One region of the Rhizobium sp. WSM1328 genome, then DNA from elsewhere that is predicted to be linked to it. Evidence: riboswitches for the same ligand, from Rfam matches in the RefSeq annotation. Region 1 holds a riboswitch; the other holds the start of a gene.
What was found. A riboswitch is a leader RNA that binds a small molecule or an ion and turns the genes downstream of it on or off. The one in region 1 is predicted to bind cobalamin.
Positions count from the first base shown of each region.

Region 2: another riboswitch for cobalamin. It lies ahead of AC2444_RS17525 (CbtB domain-containing protein); the one in region 1 lies ahead of nrdH (glutaredoxin-like protein NrdH).

Region 1 is NZ_CM172788.1:3,839,065-3,846,194, forward strand. Features, by position in the region: gene nrdE (class 1b ribonucleoside-diphosphate reductase subunit alpha) at 1-916, opposite strand, end outside; gene nrdI (class Ib ribonucleoside-diphosphate reductase assembly flavoprotein NrdI) at 955-1,368, opposite strand; gene nrdH (glutaredoxin-like protein NrdH) at 1,378-1,599, opposite strand; cobalamin riboswitch at 1,881-2,106, opposite strand; gene AC2444_RS19170 (heavy metal translocating P-type ATPase) at 2,271-4,538, opposite strand; gene AC2444_RS19175 (MerR family transcriptional regulator) at 4,610-5,032, shown strand; gene AC2444_RS19180 (TIGR03862 family flavoprotein) at 5,102-6,310, shown strand; gene msrB (peptide-methionine (R)-S-oxide reductase MsrB) at 6,351-6,836, opposite strand; gene AC2444_RS19190 (helix-turn-helix domain-containing protein) at 7,045-7,130, shown strand, end outside.
Region 2 is NZ_CM172788.1:3,480,580-3,487,709, forward strand. Features, by position in the region: gene AC2444_RS17500 (sigma-54-dependent transcriptional regulator) at 1-510, opposite strand, end outside; gene AC2444_RS17505 (sensor histidine kinase) at 507-2,303, opposite strand; gene AC2444_RS17510 (sulfite oxidase-like oxidoreductase) at 2,495-3,157, shown strand; gene AC2444_RS17515 (hypothetical protein) at 3,142-3,774, opposite strand; gene AC2444_RS17520 (CbtA family protein) at 3,825-4,571, opposite strand; gene AC2444_RS17525 (CbtB domain-containing protein) at 4,688-4,897, opposite strand; adenosylcobalamin (AdoCbl) riboswitch at 4,899-5,053, opposite strand; gene AC2444_RS17530 (histidine phosphatase family protein) at 5,131-5,685, shown strand; gene AC2444_RS17535 (putative bifunctional diguanylate cyclase/phosphodiesterase) at 6,143-7,130, shown strand, end outside.

The sequences.
Region 1 (7,130 bases):
CCGAAATCTCGGTGAAGGGCACGCCATAGACGCGCTCCACGTCATAGGGCGAGAACAGGTACATGTCCTCGTTGTTCCTCGCGAGTTCGAAGGTGATATCGGGCACGACGACGCCGAGCGACAGCGTCTTGATGCGGATCTTCTCGTCGGCATTTTCGCGCTTGGTGTCGAGAAAGCGCATGATGTCGGGGTGATGGGCATTGAGATAGACGGCCCCCGCGCCCTGCCGTGCGCCGAGCTGGTTGGCATAGGAAAAACTGTCTTCGAGCAGCTTCATGACAGGGATGATGCCCGAGGACTGGTTCTCGATATGCTTGATCGGCGCGCCTGCCTCGCGGATATTCGTCAGCGACAGCGCCACGCCGCCGCCGCGCTTCGACAATTGCAGCGCCGAATTGATCGACCGGCCGATCGATTCCATATTGTCCTCGACGCGCAGCAGGAAGCAGGAAACCAGTTCGCCGCGCTGCTTCTTACCGGCATTGAGGAAGGTCGGCGTCGCCGGCTGGAAGCGGCCGGAAATGATCTCGTCGACCATGTCGCGGGCAAGGCTCTCGTCGCCGCGCGCCAAGGCCAGGGCCACCATGCAGATGCGGTCCTCATAGCGCTCGAGATAGCGCTTTCCGTCGAAGGTCTTCAGCGTATAGCTGGTGTAATATTTGAAGGCGCCGAGGAAGGTCGGGAAACGGAACTTCTTGGCATAGGCCTGGTCGAACAGATCCCGCACGAAATTGAAGGAATACTGGTCGAGAACCTCCTGCTCGTAATAGCCCTCGGTCACGAGGTAATCGAGCTTTTCCCGGAGATTGTGAAAGAACACCGTGTTCTGGTTCACATGCTGCAGGAAATACTGCTTGGCCGCCATTCGATCCTTGTCGAGCTGGATCCGCCCCTGATCGTCATAGAGGTTCAGCATCGCATTCAGCGCGTGGTAGTCGAGCGTTTCCGCTGCTTTCAAAGGGCGTTCGAGAATTCCCGTGTCCAAAACCGTTCCATTCCGTGTTTGACGTTGGCGACATCCGCTTCTGTGCCCAGCAGTTCGAACCTGTAGAGGTAAGGCACCTGGCACTTCTTTGAGATCACGTCGCCGGCGAGCCCGTATGTTTCGCCGAAATTGCTGTTGCCCGCGGCAATCACGCCGCGGATGTGTCCTCGGTTTTCCGTATCGTTGAGGAAACGGATCACCTGCTTGGGAACGGCGCCCTTGCCGCCGTCGCCGCTATAGGTCGGCACGATCAGCACGAAGGGTTCGCGGATATGGAACGCGTCTGCGCCATTTGGCGGAATGCGCGCCGCGCGCAGTCCGAGCTTGGCGACGAACCGATGGGTGTTCTCGGACCGGCTGGAATAATAGACGATCAGAGCCATCGCCTTTCCTCAGGAAAGTGCGCTGATCATGTCGGGACGGAAGCCGGCCCAATGCTGCTCGCCGGCGATGACGACGGGCGCCTGCATGTAGCCGAGGCTGCGGACCCGATCGAGCGCTTCGGCATTCTGCGAAATATCGACGATGTCATAATCGACGCCCAACCGGTCGAGGGCGCGGTAGGTGGCAGTGCATTGGACGCAGGCAGGCTTGCTGTAGACGGTGATGGTCATGATATTCCTCGTGACGACGCGATTGGGACGCAGGACATCGATCGGAAATCTCGCGATATCCGTCGAAAACACTCTGTATTTTGCAGCGATGCGGCTCGTTCAGCCGCTGGGCGTGATCCGCCCTCTACCTCTAGCGGGTGGCGGCCTGAACTGAGATACTGACATGACTTCACCCCGAAGTGGCTCAATGCGAAGGTTTCGGGGGCGGAGGCTCGGGCCTGCGAAACGCGATGCGGAGATTCCCCGCAGCCATGCAACGCGACCTTCCGGACACCCCGCCCGTGGACGTTTCGTTCGAGGCAGGTCTCCTGGCTCACGGGTCAAAGCACCCTGCCCCAGCCTTCCCGGAGCATCATGCTCCAGTGACCTGAAATCGGACAGTTGCTCGCCGCTTACAGTTGCGGGGGCAGCTCCGGCATTGCCGCGCCATGATGGCGAAACGCACCGTATTCCCGTCTTAGCCGCCGATCCTCACGAATCGACGGAACCTCGAACACTAGATATGGTACGCGAATCGCTGATGACGTCAACAAGTTGTTGTGGCAGCGCAGCAATGGCGGCAGCGAATCGCCGTGACTGTGTATGATGTGGATAACGAAGCGTTAACGGAAAAGCGCTGTGGAGAACCCGTCAGAAAAGAGCCGGCAGAAGCCGGCTCCCCGAAACGACATTCATATTTTTATTCGAAGCAGCCTGAGCGCGTTGATCGTCACCAGCACGGTGGCGCCGGTATCGGCGAGGATCGCTGGCCAGAGCCCGGTAATGCCGGCGATCGTCGTCACCAGAAACACCGCCTTTAGCCCGAGTGCGATGGTGATATTCTGCAGGATGTTGCGCATCGTGAGTTTGGAAAGTTCGATCATCCGCGCCACGTCGCCAACGCGTCCGTGCAGCACGGCGGCATCCGCCGTCTCCAGCGCCACATCGGTGCCGCCGCCCATAGCGATACCGATATCGGCAGCGGCCAGCGCCGGAGCATCGTTGATGCCGTCGCCGATCTTGGCGACGATGAAGCCTTGGCGCTTCAATTCGCCGACGACCCGCTGCTTGTCCTCCGGCATCATCTCGCCGCGCCAGTCGATGCCGAGCATGCCGGCAACGGCTGCTGCCGTCCGCTTGTTGTCGCCGGTCAGCATGATAGCCTTGACGCCTGCTGATTTGAGGGCAGCGAGCCCGGCCTCGGCATCCTGACGCGGCTCGTCGCGCATGGCGATAAGGCCGGCCACAACACCGTTGACGAGCAGCACCGACACGCTGTTGCCCTCGTCGTTCAACGCCGAGATGCGTGCATCCTGTTCAGCACTGAGCGTCCCGCGCTCGCGGGCGGCGGGCGGCGACAAGAGGTCCAGCGTCTCACCACCGACTTTGCCGCTGACGCCCTTGCCCGGCAGCGCTTCCAGCTCGAAGGCCGGCGGCACGGGAACGCCGTCCGCCTTGGCGCGGTTGAGGATCGCCAGCGCCAGCGGATGGCTGGAACCCTGTTCCAGCACCGCCGCGCGCGACAGCACCTGCGCCTCGGTCAGACCAAAGGAAATGATGTCAGTCACCTGAGGCTTGCCTTCCGTCAGCGTGCCTGTTTTGTCGAAGGCGACCATCGTCACCTTGCCGAGCGTCTCCAGCACCGCGCCGCCCTTCATCAGCAGCCCGCGCCGCGCACCGGATGAAAGCGAGGCAGCGATCGCCGCCGGCGTTGAGATGACGAGCGCGCAGGGGCAGCCGATCAAAAGGATCGCAAGGCCCTTATAGACCCATTCGCCCCATGGCCCTGCGAACAGCAGCGGCGGAACGACCGCAACCAGCGCTGCGACCACGACCACGCCGGGCGTGTAATAGCGCGAGAACCGATCGATGAAGCGCTCGGTCGGCGCCTTCGATTCCTGCGCCTCCTCCACCAGCTTGACGACGCGGGCGATGGTATTGTCGGCCGCGGCCGCCGTAACGCGAACCCTAAGCACCACATCGCCATTCACCGTGCCGGCAAAAACGACGGCATCGACGCCCTTACGCACTGGCGTGCTCTCGCCCGTCACCGGCGCCTCGTCGATCGCGCTCTCGCCTGAGAGGATGATGCCGTCCGCCGAGATCCGATCGCCAGGACGAACCATGATGATGGCCCCGACCGAAAGGCTTTCCGCCGGCACCTCCCGTGTCTGCCCATTGTCTTCGAGCAGCGAGGTCTTCGGCACCAGCGCCGTCAGCGACTGGATGCTTTCGCGCGCCTTGCCCGCTGCCACCCCTTCCAGCAGCTCGCCAACGAGGAACAGGAACACAACGGTCGCCGCCTCTTCGCCGGCATTGATGATAACGGCGCCGACGGCGGCGATCGTCATCAGCATCTCGATCGAAAACGGTGTGCCTGAGAAGGCGGCCATGATGGCGCGCCGCGCGATCGGCACCAGCCCGATCAGCATGGCGACGATGAAGGCGTAGGACGCGATCGCCGGCACGAGATGGCCGACGGTGTAGGCGGCAACGAGTGCTCCACCCGAAAGGATGGTCAGCCGGCCCTTCCTGCTCTGCCACCAGGGACCGGCCATCGGCGCATGATCGTGCCCGTGCAACCCCTCGATTTCCTTCTCGCCATGATCGTGGGGATGGTCATGGCTATGACCTTCATGATCATGTACCGCATGATCGTCGTCATGGCCCGCGTGATCGCCGCAGCCATGTCCATGATCGTGACGATGCTGTGAGCCCTGAGTATGCGCAGGCGCAGCGTTTCCGGCAAGCGGCGCGACGGAATAGCCGAGCCCCGTCACCTTCTTCTCGATCACCTTGAGATCGCTGCTGCCATCGTGCCGCACGGTCATCGTGCCCGCCATCACCGAGACGGAAACATCGGCGACACCCGCCACGCGTCTGACCGCCGTATCGATCTTGGTTGCGCAGGCGGCGCAATCCATGCCGCCAACCCGGTATCGTGTCTCGCTCTCAGCCATCATCCGCTTCCTTGTCAAACAGAAGCATCTCTCCTACATCCTCTAGCGACTAGAGGTGCAAGAGGAAAATCATGAAAAAGATCACCATTGGCGAAGCCGCGCGCCAAAGCGGCGTCAAGGTGCCGACGGTGCGCTATTATGAAAGCATTGGCCTGCTCGCCGCCCCGAGCCGCAGCGAGGGCAACCAGCGCTCCTTCGAGCCCGCCGATATCAGCCGTCTCGCTTTCATCCGCCACGCCCGCGAACTCGGTTTCGAGATCGACGCGATCCGCACGCTGCTCACCCTGCAGGACGATCCTCACCAGTCCTGCGCCTCGGCCGACGCCATCGCCAAGGCCCGCCTCATTGAGGTCGAGCAGCGCATCCGCAGCCTGATGGCGCTGAAGGCCGAGCTGGAAACCATGGTGGAAGGCTGCGGCCACGGCCGCGTCGACCAATGCCGCGTCATCGAAGTGCTCGCCGATCACGGCCAGTGCACGCATCCGCACCACTGATCTCTGCCCTTGCAGGCGATCCGCGCCCGCGCCAAAACTGAACGCAGATACAATCGGGCGAAGACATCAATGAACCAGAAGCGGATTGCGATCATCGGCGGCGGCCCGGCGGGTCTCGCGGCTGCCGAACTGCTTTCCCGTTCCGGTCATGCGGTGACGGTCTACGACGCCATGCCGACCTTTGCCCGCAAGTTCCTGCTGGCCGGCAAGTCCGGTCTCAACATTACCCATTCCGAGGATTATGCCCGTTTCACCACGCGCTTCGCCGCGGCTTCCGCCCGCCTGCGCCCCGCTCTTGATGCGTTTACCCCTGATGATATCAGGAATTGGGCAAGCGAGCTCGGGACGGAAACCTTCATCGGCTCGTCCGGCCGGGTTTTTCCGAAGGTGATGAAGGCCTCGCCTTTGCTGCGCGCCTGGCTCAGGCGGCTGGAGGCACAGGGCGCCACGCTGCGCACCCGCCACCGCTGGACCGGTTTTGCCGAAGACGGCTATGTTTTCGAAACGCCCGAAGGGCGCAGCATCGTCCATTGCGACGCGGCCCTGCTCGCGCTCGGCGGCGCAAGCTGGCCGCGCCTCGGCTCCGATGCTGCCTGGGTGCCTTGGCTGGTCGGCAGGGGTGTGGAAATTCACATTTTTCAACCCGCCAATTGCGGCTTCGTCGTCGGATGGAGCGGGAACTTCAGCGAGCGTTTCGCCGGCGAGCCGGTAAAATCGGTCACCGCAACATCCGAGGCCGGCACGTTTCCCGGCGAATTCGTCATCACCGAGAGCGGCATCGAGGGCAGCCTGATCTATGCCCACACCGCCAGCCTCCGCGATCGGCTGCTGATCCACGGCAGCGCTGCCCTGACGCTCGACCTTGCACCCGGCCGCACCATCGACAGGCTGAGCCGCGACCTTGCACGGCAGGACGCCAAATCAAGTTTTTCGAACCGCCTGCGCAAGGGCGCCGGCCTCGACGGCGTCAAGGCGGCGCTGCTGCGCGAACTCGCTCCCGAGCGCGACCGAACCGTTCCGGAGCGTCTCGCCGGCATGATCAAGGCCCTGCCGGTGCCGGTGATCGAAACCCGCCCGATCGCCGAAGCGATCTCCTCGGCCGGCGGCATCCGCTGGAGCAGCATCAACGACAGCTACATGTTGAAGGCACTGCCCGGCACCTTCGTCGCCGGTGAGATGCTCGACTGGGAAGCGCCGACCGGCGGCTATCTCCTCACCGCCTGCCTGGCGACCGGCCGGACGGCAGCCCGTGGTATCGAAGCCTGGTTGCAGCGCTAGGCGCAGGCAGTCATCAGCACCGCGTGAGATCATCCCTCAGTCAGGCCGAGGCCGGACGGAATGTCATGGCGAGCCCATTCATGCAGTAGCGAAGCCCGGTTGGCTTCGGGCCATCATCGAAGACATGGCCGAGATGCCCACCGCAGCGGCTGCAGTGCACGGCGTTGCGCACCATGCCGTAAGTCGTGTCGTTCGTGGTGCCGACGGCTTTTTCGAGCGGCGCCCAGAAGCTCGGCCAGCCGGTGCCGCTGTCGAATTTGGTGGTCGAGGAAAAGAGGTCCTGATCGCAGCCAGCGCAGACGAAATTGCCCTTTCGCTCCTCATGCAGCAAGGCACTGGTGAAGGGCTGTTCCGTCCCCGCCTGGCGCAGGATGACATATTGATCCGGCGTCAGCAGCTTGCGCCATTCCTCGTCGGTGTGGGTCACCGCAAACGTCTCGGCGGCGATCGCCTTGCCGGCTAAGTCCAAGTGAACCGCGAGCGCCCCAAAAGCGGCGCCCGTCAGCAACAATCGTCTGTTCAGCATGGTCGGATCTCCTCGTCTGGCAAACCTTGCTTCTGCAAAGAACTACGAGAAAGAGGGTCTTTTGTTACACCATGGCCACCCAAACACCGAAATGTGATTTCCGTCACTTTCGTCAGGAAGCGCCGCACGCTGACGCCCGCCAGCGCCGGCCGATTGCAAACCAGCCATTTTTCTATCAGAATGTGCTGAAATTCGATGGGAGGAGCCGATGCACGAACACTCAGCGCACGCCGAGCACGTCTACACATCTGCCCAGCGCGATTCTGCGGCGGCGAGTTCCCCTGTCGTCGCCTC
Region 2 (7,130 bases), 360 kb from region 1:
CAGCGTATCGGCATCGCTCGCCCCGATCGCCCGGATGCGGTAGCGCAGATCCACCATCACCTGCGTGCGCCCCGGCAGCCGCGCCTCGATATCGTCGCGCTTGCCGGCGACCGCCTTCAGCAGCCGGTTTTCGAGCACCAGGCCGCGCCGCTCCATCGCCCGGCGGATGACGCCGGCAAGCATCTCCGGCGTGAACGGCTTCTCGATGAAATCATAGGCGCCTTCGCGCATCGCCTTCACCGCAAGCTGAACGTCGCCGTGGCCGGTGACGAGAATGACCGGTACCTCCGGGTCGAGCTCGCGGATCTTCTGCATCAGCGTCATGCCGTCGATGCCGGGCATGCGAATATCGCTGACAACGACGCCGGGAAAGCTGTAGCCGATCAGCTCCAGCACGTGGTCGCCGTTCGAATAGGTCTCGACGCTGAAGCCGGAGAGCTCCAGCGCCTGCGCCGTCGAGCGGCGCAGTTCCTCCTCGTCGTCGACCAGCAGGATCTTTGCATCGTTCATTCCGCTGCCTCCGGCATCAGCCCTGCCGCCGATTGCAGCTCGATGCGGAACACCGCGCCTCCTTCGGGATGATTGGCAGCAGTCAGGCTGCCGCCGAAATCCTTGATGATGTTGTAGGAAATCGAAAGCCCGAGGCCGAGCCCCTTGCCGACGCCCTTCGTCGTGAAGAACGGATCGAAGATACGCTCGGCGATCGCCGCCGGCACGCCCGGTCCATGATCCCGCACCGTCAGCACCACCTTTCCGGCCTCCTCGAAGGCCGAAACCTCGATGCGCCGATCATCCAGCCCTTCCACCGCATCGGCCGCATTCGAGATCACGTTCACCAGCACCTGCTGCAGACGCACCGAACCGGCGCGCACCACCGGCGGACGCGGGCCGAGAGCGAGCAGCAGTTCGGCATCCGCCGCCTTCAACCGCCAGGCGACGATCTCCAGCGTATCGCGCATCGCCTCGTCGAGGGAAACGAGGCCGAGCTTCTCGTTCGGCTTGCGGGCGAAGTTGCGCAGGTGCCGGCTGATCGCAGCCATACGGTCGATCAGCCCGCCGATACGCCGGATATTGTCCCGCGCCTCCTCCGTCCGACCGCGGTCGATGAGAACGGAGGCGCTGTCCGTGTAGGTCTTGGCGGCGGCGAGCGGCTGGTTGAATTCGTGCGAAAGCGCAGCCGACATCTGCCCCAGCCCGGCAAGCTTGCCCGCCTGGATCAGATCGGCCTGCGTCTGTCGGAGTTGTTGCTCGGTCAGCCGCCGCTCGGCAATCTCCTCTTCGATGCGGCTGTTGACGCGGGCAAGATCGGCCGTGCGCTCCTCGACGCGCCGCTCCAGCTCGTTGCGGGCCTCGGCCTGCATCTGCATGCGCTCGGCAAGCCGCGCCCGCCGCTGGCGAAGGACGGCCACCGTAAGCCCGGCAATGCAAAGAATGAGAAACACGGCAGCAAGCGCCGTGCGTGCCTGGGCGCGGATGGAACTCGTCTCCATCAGCACGTTCACCGTCCAGTCCTCGGCCGGCATGTAATGCGAGAGCACCAGATATTCGCTCGAACCGCGCTCGCTGGCCAGCGTCATCAGCTCATGCTGCTCGAAGTGGTGACGCGTCACCGGCAGCGCCGCCAGCCTGGCATTGGCATAGCGTCGCGACGCCTCGGTGCGGGCGACGCGGTCGGCCGTCAGCGGCAGGATCGCGCCATAGAGCCATTCCGGGCTGCCGGACATGAAGATGATGCCCTCCGGATCGGAGACGAAAATCCTGTATTCGCCGCCGCCCCAGGAGGACTCGATCATATCGATATCGACCTTGAAGACGATGACGCCACGAATATCCGCGCCGGTCCGGATCGGTGCGGCAAAATAGTAGCCGCGCTTCAGCGAGGTGGTGCCGAGCGCGTAAAACCGTGCCTGCCGGCCTTCGATTGCATCCTGGAAATAGGGCCTGTAGCTGAAATTTTGTCCGACGAAGCTTGCAGGCCCATCGTAATTGCTGGCCGCGATCGTCTCTCCGTCTGGCTTGACCACATAGATATCGGAGGATTTCAGCAGTCCGTTGATCTCCTTGAGATAGAGATTGGCCGCATCGCGCAGCGCCACATCCTCAGGCGCGCTCACCAGTTCCTTGATGTCGTCGTGATCGGCGATCAGCGCCGGCAGCGCCTCGTAGCGGTTGAGATGGCCGCTGAGTGCCGAAACGGCAAGGCGCAACGCCGTTCCTGCCTGCGCCGAGGCTTCCTCCATATAGGCGCGCGTCGCAATCGCGCTCCCATAGGTGAAGAAGGAGAAGATGATCAGCGGCACCACCAGCAACGCCGCTATCGCACGATATTTCGAAGACAGAACCGGCTCCTCCCCTTTCTGCCTCCACTCCCCAGCGAGGCATACCCGACGGACCGAGTTTAGAGGGGTGGGTAGGGATTTCCAAGGGGCCGTCGAAACTTGACACCCGGCAGGGGTGGATGTCCTATTGCTGCACCGCAAGGAGGCCCCCGCCCATGAGCGACGACCAGACGCCCGCCGATAACAAACTCACCACATCCAAGCGCCGCTGGGCGGCAGAGGGCAAGTTCCTGACCGGCCGTATCAGCCGTCCCGAAGCCGAGCGCCTGCCGCCCGGCCAGCACCTCGTCAAGAACTGGCCGGTGCTCGATCTCGGCCAGCAGCCTGTCATCTCGACCGAGACCTGGCGGCTCGAGGTGCGCGGCCTCGTCGAAACGACGCGCACCCTCACCTGGGCCGACTTCCAGGCGATCGAACAGAGCACGGGGGTGAGCGATATCCACTGCGTCACCACCTGGTCGCGCTACGACAACAAATGGAAGGGCGTTTCGACGCGCAATCTGCTCGACCTCGCCATGCCGAAGCCTGAAGCCGCTTACGTCATGCTGACGAGTTATGACGGCTATACCACCAACCTGCCGCTCTCCGATTTCGCTGCCGAGGATGCGATCCTCGCCACCGCCTGGGAAGGCCTGCCGCTGACACCGGAGCACGGCGGCCCGATGCGCCTCGTCGTGCCGCATCTCTATTTCTGGAAAAGCGCCAAATGGCTGCGCCGCATCGAGCTGATGCCTGCCGACCAGGCCGGCTTCTGGGAAAAGAACGGCTACCACATCTACGGCGATCCGTGGCGCGAGCAGCGCTATTCCGACGACTGAGCTTTCGGTCGCGAGAAGCGACGAAGCGCAAACACGCCAAGTCCGAACAACGCGGCAAGCCCCGTCAGCGACGCCATGCTGGCGGCATGGAATGGGATCTCGCTCCAGCGCGGCTTGACGATATCGGCGGTGTTGAAGGCTTCGTCGCTGAACCGGCAGCTGATCAGCGCAAGCCCGCGCCGCACCATGTCGGCGTCGACCGCGGAAATGATTTCACCCGCCGCGGCAGCCTCCCGCGGCATCTCGCGCATCGAAAGCAAGACCGCCTTGGTCGCGGCGAGATAGGCATGAGCGCATTCGTTGAACGGGCTTTCCTCATCCGTCACGCTGCCCGGCATCCGGCCCCACAGACAGTAGGAATACTGGATCTCTGCATAGTTCAGCACGCGGCGGAACGGCTCGTTCGTATCGACAGCACGGGATGCAAGATCGACAATCCCACTGCGATAGTCAGACATGACAGCCATCTCGCCGTGGGAAATTTGCGGGATATCCAGACCCGCATGGCTGCCGCCGTCGCTGCGGCTATGGGCAAAAGCGCTTCCAGCGACCACACAAAAAAACGCGACGGCAGAGAACGCCGTCAACAGCAGTGGTCTGGCTCTGTCGTTTTTCATACTCGCCCGAAAAGTTCAGGGCGCCGGCAAAGCGGCGTCCTTCGATGCGTTCAGTGCAATGCCGTGGCCGGCCGGCCGCGTTCCCCGCCCCCGACCGCAAGCCGCTTTTCCGCCAGCGCTCCGAAGCCGAGGCCGAGCGTTGCCCAGAGGATCACATGCATTCCGAGCGAAGTGGTGCGGAAACGCCAGAGCACCATCGCCGAGAAGTTCTCCGGCACCTCGTTGATCGGCGGCAGCAGATAGAGCACCACGCCGATGAAGACGAGATAGGCGATGCCGGCGATGATCGCGCCGTTCCAGAGACCGAAACGCTCGGACAGGCGGCGCGACAGCGCCACTGCGGCAATCAGCGCCGCAAGCGAGACGACGATCATCAGGAAGAACAGCTCGGTCCTGGCGCCGATCGTATCGGGATTGCCGACTGCCGGCGGGTTGGCCGGATACTTGATCCCGGGAACGAGGACGACCGCCACGAAGGCGGCAATGGCGATGACGGCCGAGGTGCCGCGCGGCGAAAGGCTGCTGAAGCGGCCGTGCACGAAAGCGAAAGCGAGCGCGAAGAGCCCGCCGACGGCGGCGCTGTAGGCCATGACGCCGGTGAAAAGGCCGAGACCGGCCTGTGTGGCGCGGCTGACGATTTCGGGTTCGGCAGCTTCGCCGGCCGCCTGGGCGCTCGCCTCCTCGAAGGCGATCGCCGCATCGACCAGCGGCTCGCCGAACGTATGGGCGAAAGCGAAAACCAGGATGCCAGCAATCAGGCCCGCGAGCATGCCGCGAAGCAAGAGGTTTCCAACCATGTCCGGAACTCCCTTAAGGCACGTCGCGCAAAAGTGTGCCGCGGTTTTGCGATAAAGACATGCGTAAAACAAAAACCTATAGCGCGATGAGCGAATCTGAAAGATCGCGACGCGCTTTAGTGGCAGGGAAAGCCGAGGAGATGGCGGCCGTCATGCACGAATTCGTGCACATACATGCCGTTGAACAGCGCCATTGCGCCTTCCTCGGTGCCGACGAAATAGAGGACGATGAGCATCAGCAGGCCGCCGAAGATCGCCCAGGGCAGGATCTCGCCTACAGGGATCGGCGCCGGTACCGCAACGGGCGCGAAAGTGGTGTCAGACATGTATTCCTCCGGGAATGACGCGTTCAGTCGAAAGAGTGCTTGTGCAGTAGGGTCTGACTTCCAGCGCGAAGAGCTTTCGACACGCTGGTCACAGTGGCGCGACCGCGCCGGACTTACACCGGCTTCCAAACCCGCAACTGCACGGTTATATCTGCACGCCGAAGAGACTGTCAACGAAACTTCACAAGCCGGCGAAGGACGCTGTCGCCGCATTCCGGGAGACAAGAACGACCGTGAACACGCGCCTCACCTGGATCTGCCACGGCGCGACGGCAGCAAGCCGCAAGGCCCTGTTCCCGCTCGACGAACCGCTCGAGGATAAGGCAGTGGAGGAGGCCGGCAGGATGATCCCCCCGCCCCGCGCCGATCGAATTGCCATGAGCCCGGCTTTGCGTGCCCGCCAGACCGCGGAAGCGCTCCGCCTCGAAGCCCGCATAGACCTCGCACTTCGCGACTGCGACCATGGCCGCTGGGCCGGCAGGTCGATCACGACGATCGGGACCGAAGAGCCGGAAAACCTCATGGGCTGGATGAGCGATCCGGAAGGGGCCCCGCATGGCGGCGAGAGCCTTGTTGATCTGCGCACGCGCATCGCCGGCTGGATGGATGAGCAATCGAGCCTCGGCGGCCATGTGATCGCCGTTAGCCACGCGGCCGTCATCCGGGCAGCGATCGTGCATGTACTGCAGGCGCCGCTCTCCTCCTTCTGGCTGAGCGACGTCGAGCCGCTTTCCGTCATCCGCATGACCAGCAACGGACAGCGCTGGTCTCTGCGCTTCCAGCATTAGAGACTGCTGATCTTATCCAGCTTTGCACAAGCAAATCGCGTCATCTATGTTGAACCCGGCTTTGCGGGGACTACTTCCTTGTCCCAAGGAGATGGAAGAATGACATATGATTGGAGTGGCGAGCGCACGCGACGCCTGCGTTTTATGCGTGTCGCCACAGTCACGGTTCTGGTCGGTCTCATCTTCAGCGTTCCGCTGCTGATCGTCACCGCCTGAAGCACGAGAAAGGGCGAGCGATGCATTAGCACGCTCGCCTTCGTTCTTTTCCCGCATCAGCCGGTCTCCCGAACCACGAAGGCGATCGCGCTGATAACGACGCCCTGGTTCCCCACAGGCCCCGTCGGGTCTCTCTGCGGCACAGCAACAGGCTGCCGCCTCTGATAATTCGCCTTCTGGTTTCAACAAACATTTCAGACTTTCGTGATATTTCCGCGAAGGTGGAGATGGAGAAGGCATAATGCCGGTGTTTTTCCAAAGCAGGGCCGGACGGCAATGCGTGTCGATCGTGGTGTCTGGAGTGACCCTCTGGCTTCTCGGCACGCTGCTACAGCTCGACGACAGCCTGGTCGCCTTCATGACCGGCTTCGGCGAGTACGGCGCCGACAAGCTCGTTCTGGCGCTCGGCATCGCCGGCGCCATGAGCTTCGTCTATTCGGTGCTGCGCATCGCCGACCTGCGTAAGGAAATGGAACTGCGCGCGGCCGCCCAGGCAAAAGCCGATTGGACCGCAACCCACGACCATCTCACCAAGCTGCCGAACCGCTACGCCTTCGAGCGCAAGATCCTCTCCCGGCCGATCAAGGACGACGAGGCCGAGATCGAGGAGTGGGACCGCAACGTCACCATCTTCTCCGTTGACCTCGACGGCTTCAAGAAGGTCAATGACCTCGTCGGCCACAAGGGCGGCGACATCCTGTTGATCGAGGTTGCCAGACGCATCTGCGCGCTCGGCAATGCCGATTGCGTCTATCGCTTCGGCGGCGACGAATTCATCATCGTCGCCTTCGCCCTGACGGCGCAGCGCGAGGAGCGTTTTGCCAAGCTGCTGATCCAGGCCGTCACCCGGCCGATCCATATCGATGGCTTTGCCGTCGAAGTCGGCGCCAGCGTCGGCTATGACCGCTGGGCCGAGGGAGCCGAGCCGCTGGAAGATGCCGCCCACCGTGCCGACCTCGCCATGTACGAGGCGAAATCACGCGGACCCAACCACTATTTCGTCTTCGAACCTTCGATGCAGGACAAGGTAACGGAACGCGCCGCGCTGGAAACCAGGCTGCGCGCCGCGATCTCCAACAAGGCGATCAAGCCCTTCTATCAGCCGCTGATCGACCTCAAGACCGGCCAGCTCTGCGGCTTCGAGGCCTTAGCGCGCTGGATCGGCGACGACGGCGTCAACATCCCGCCGCCGGTCTTCATCGATATCGCCGAGGAAACCGGCATGATCA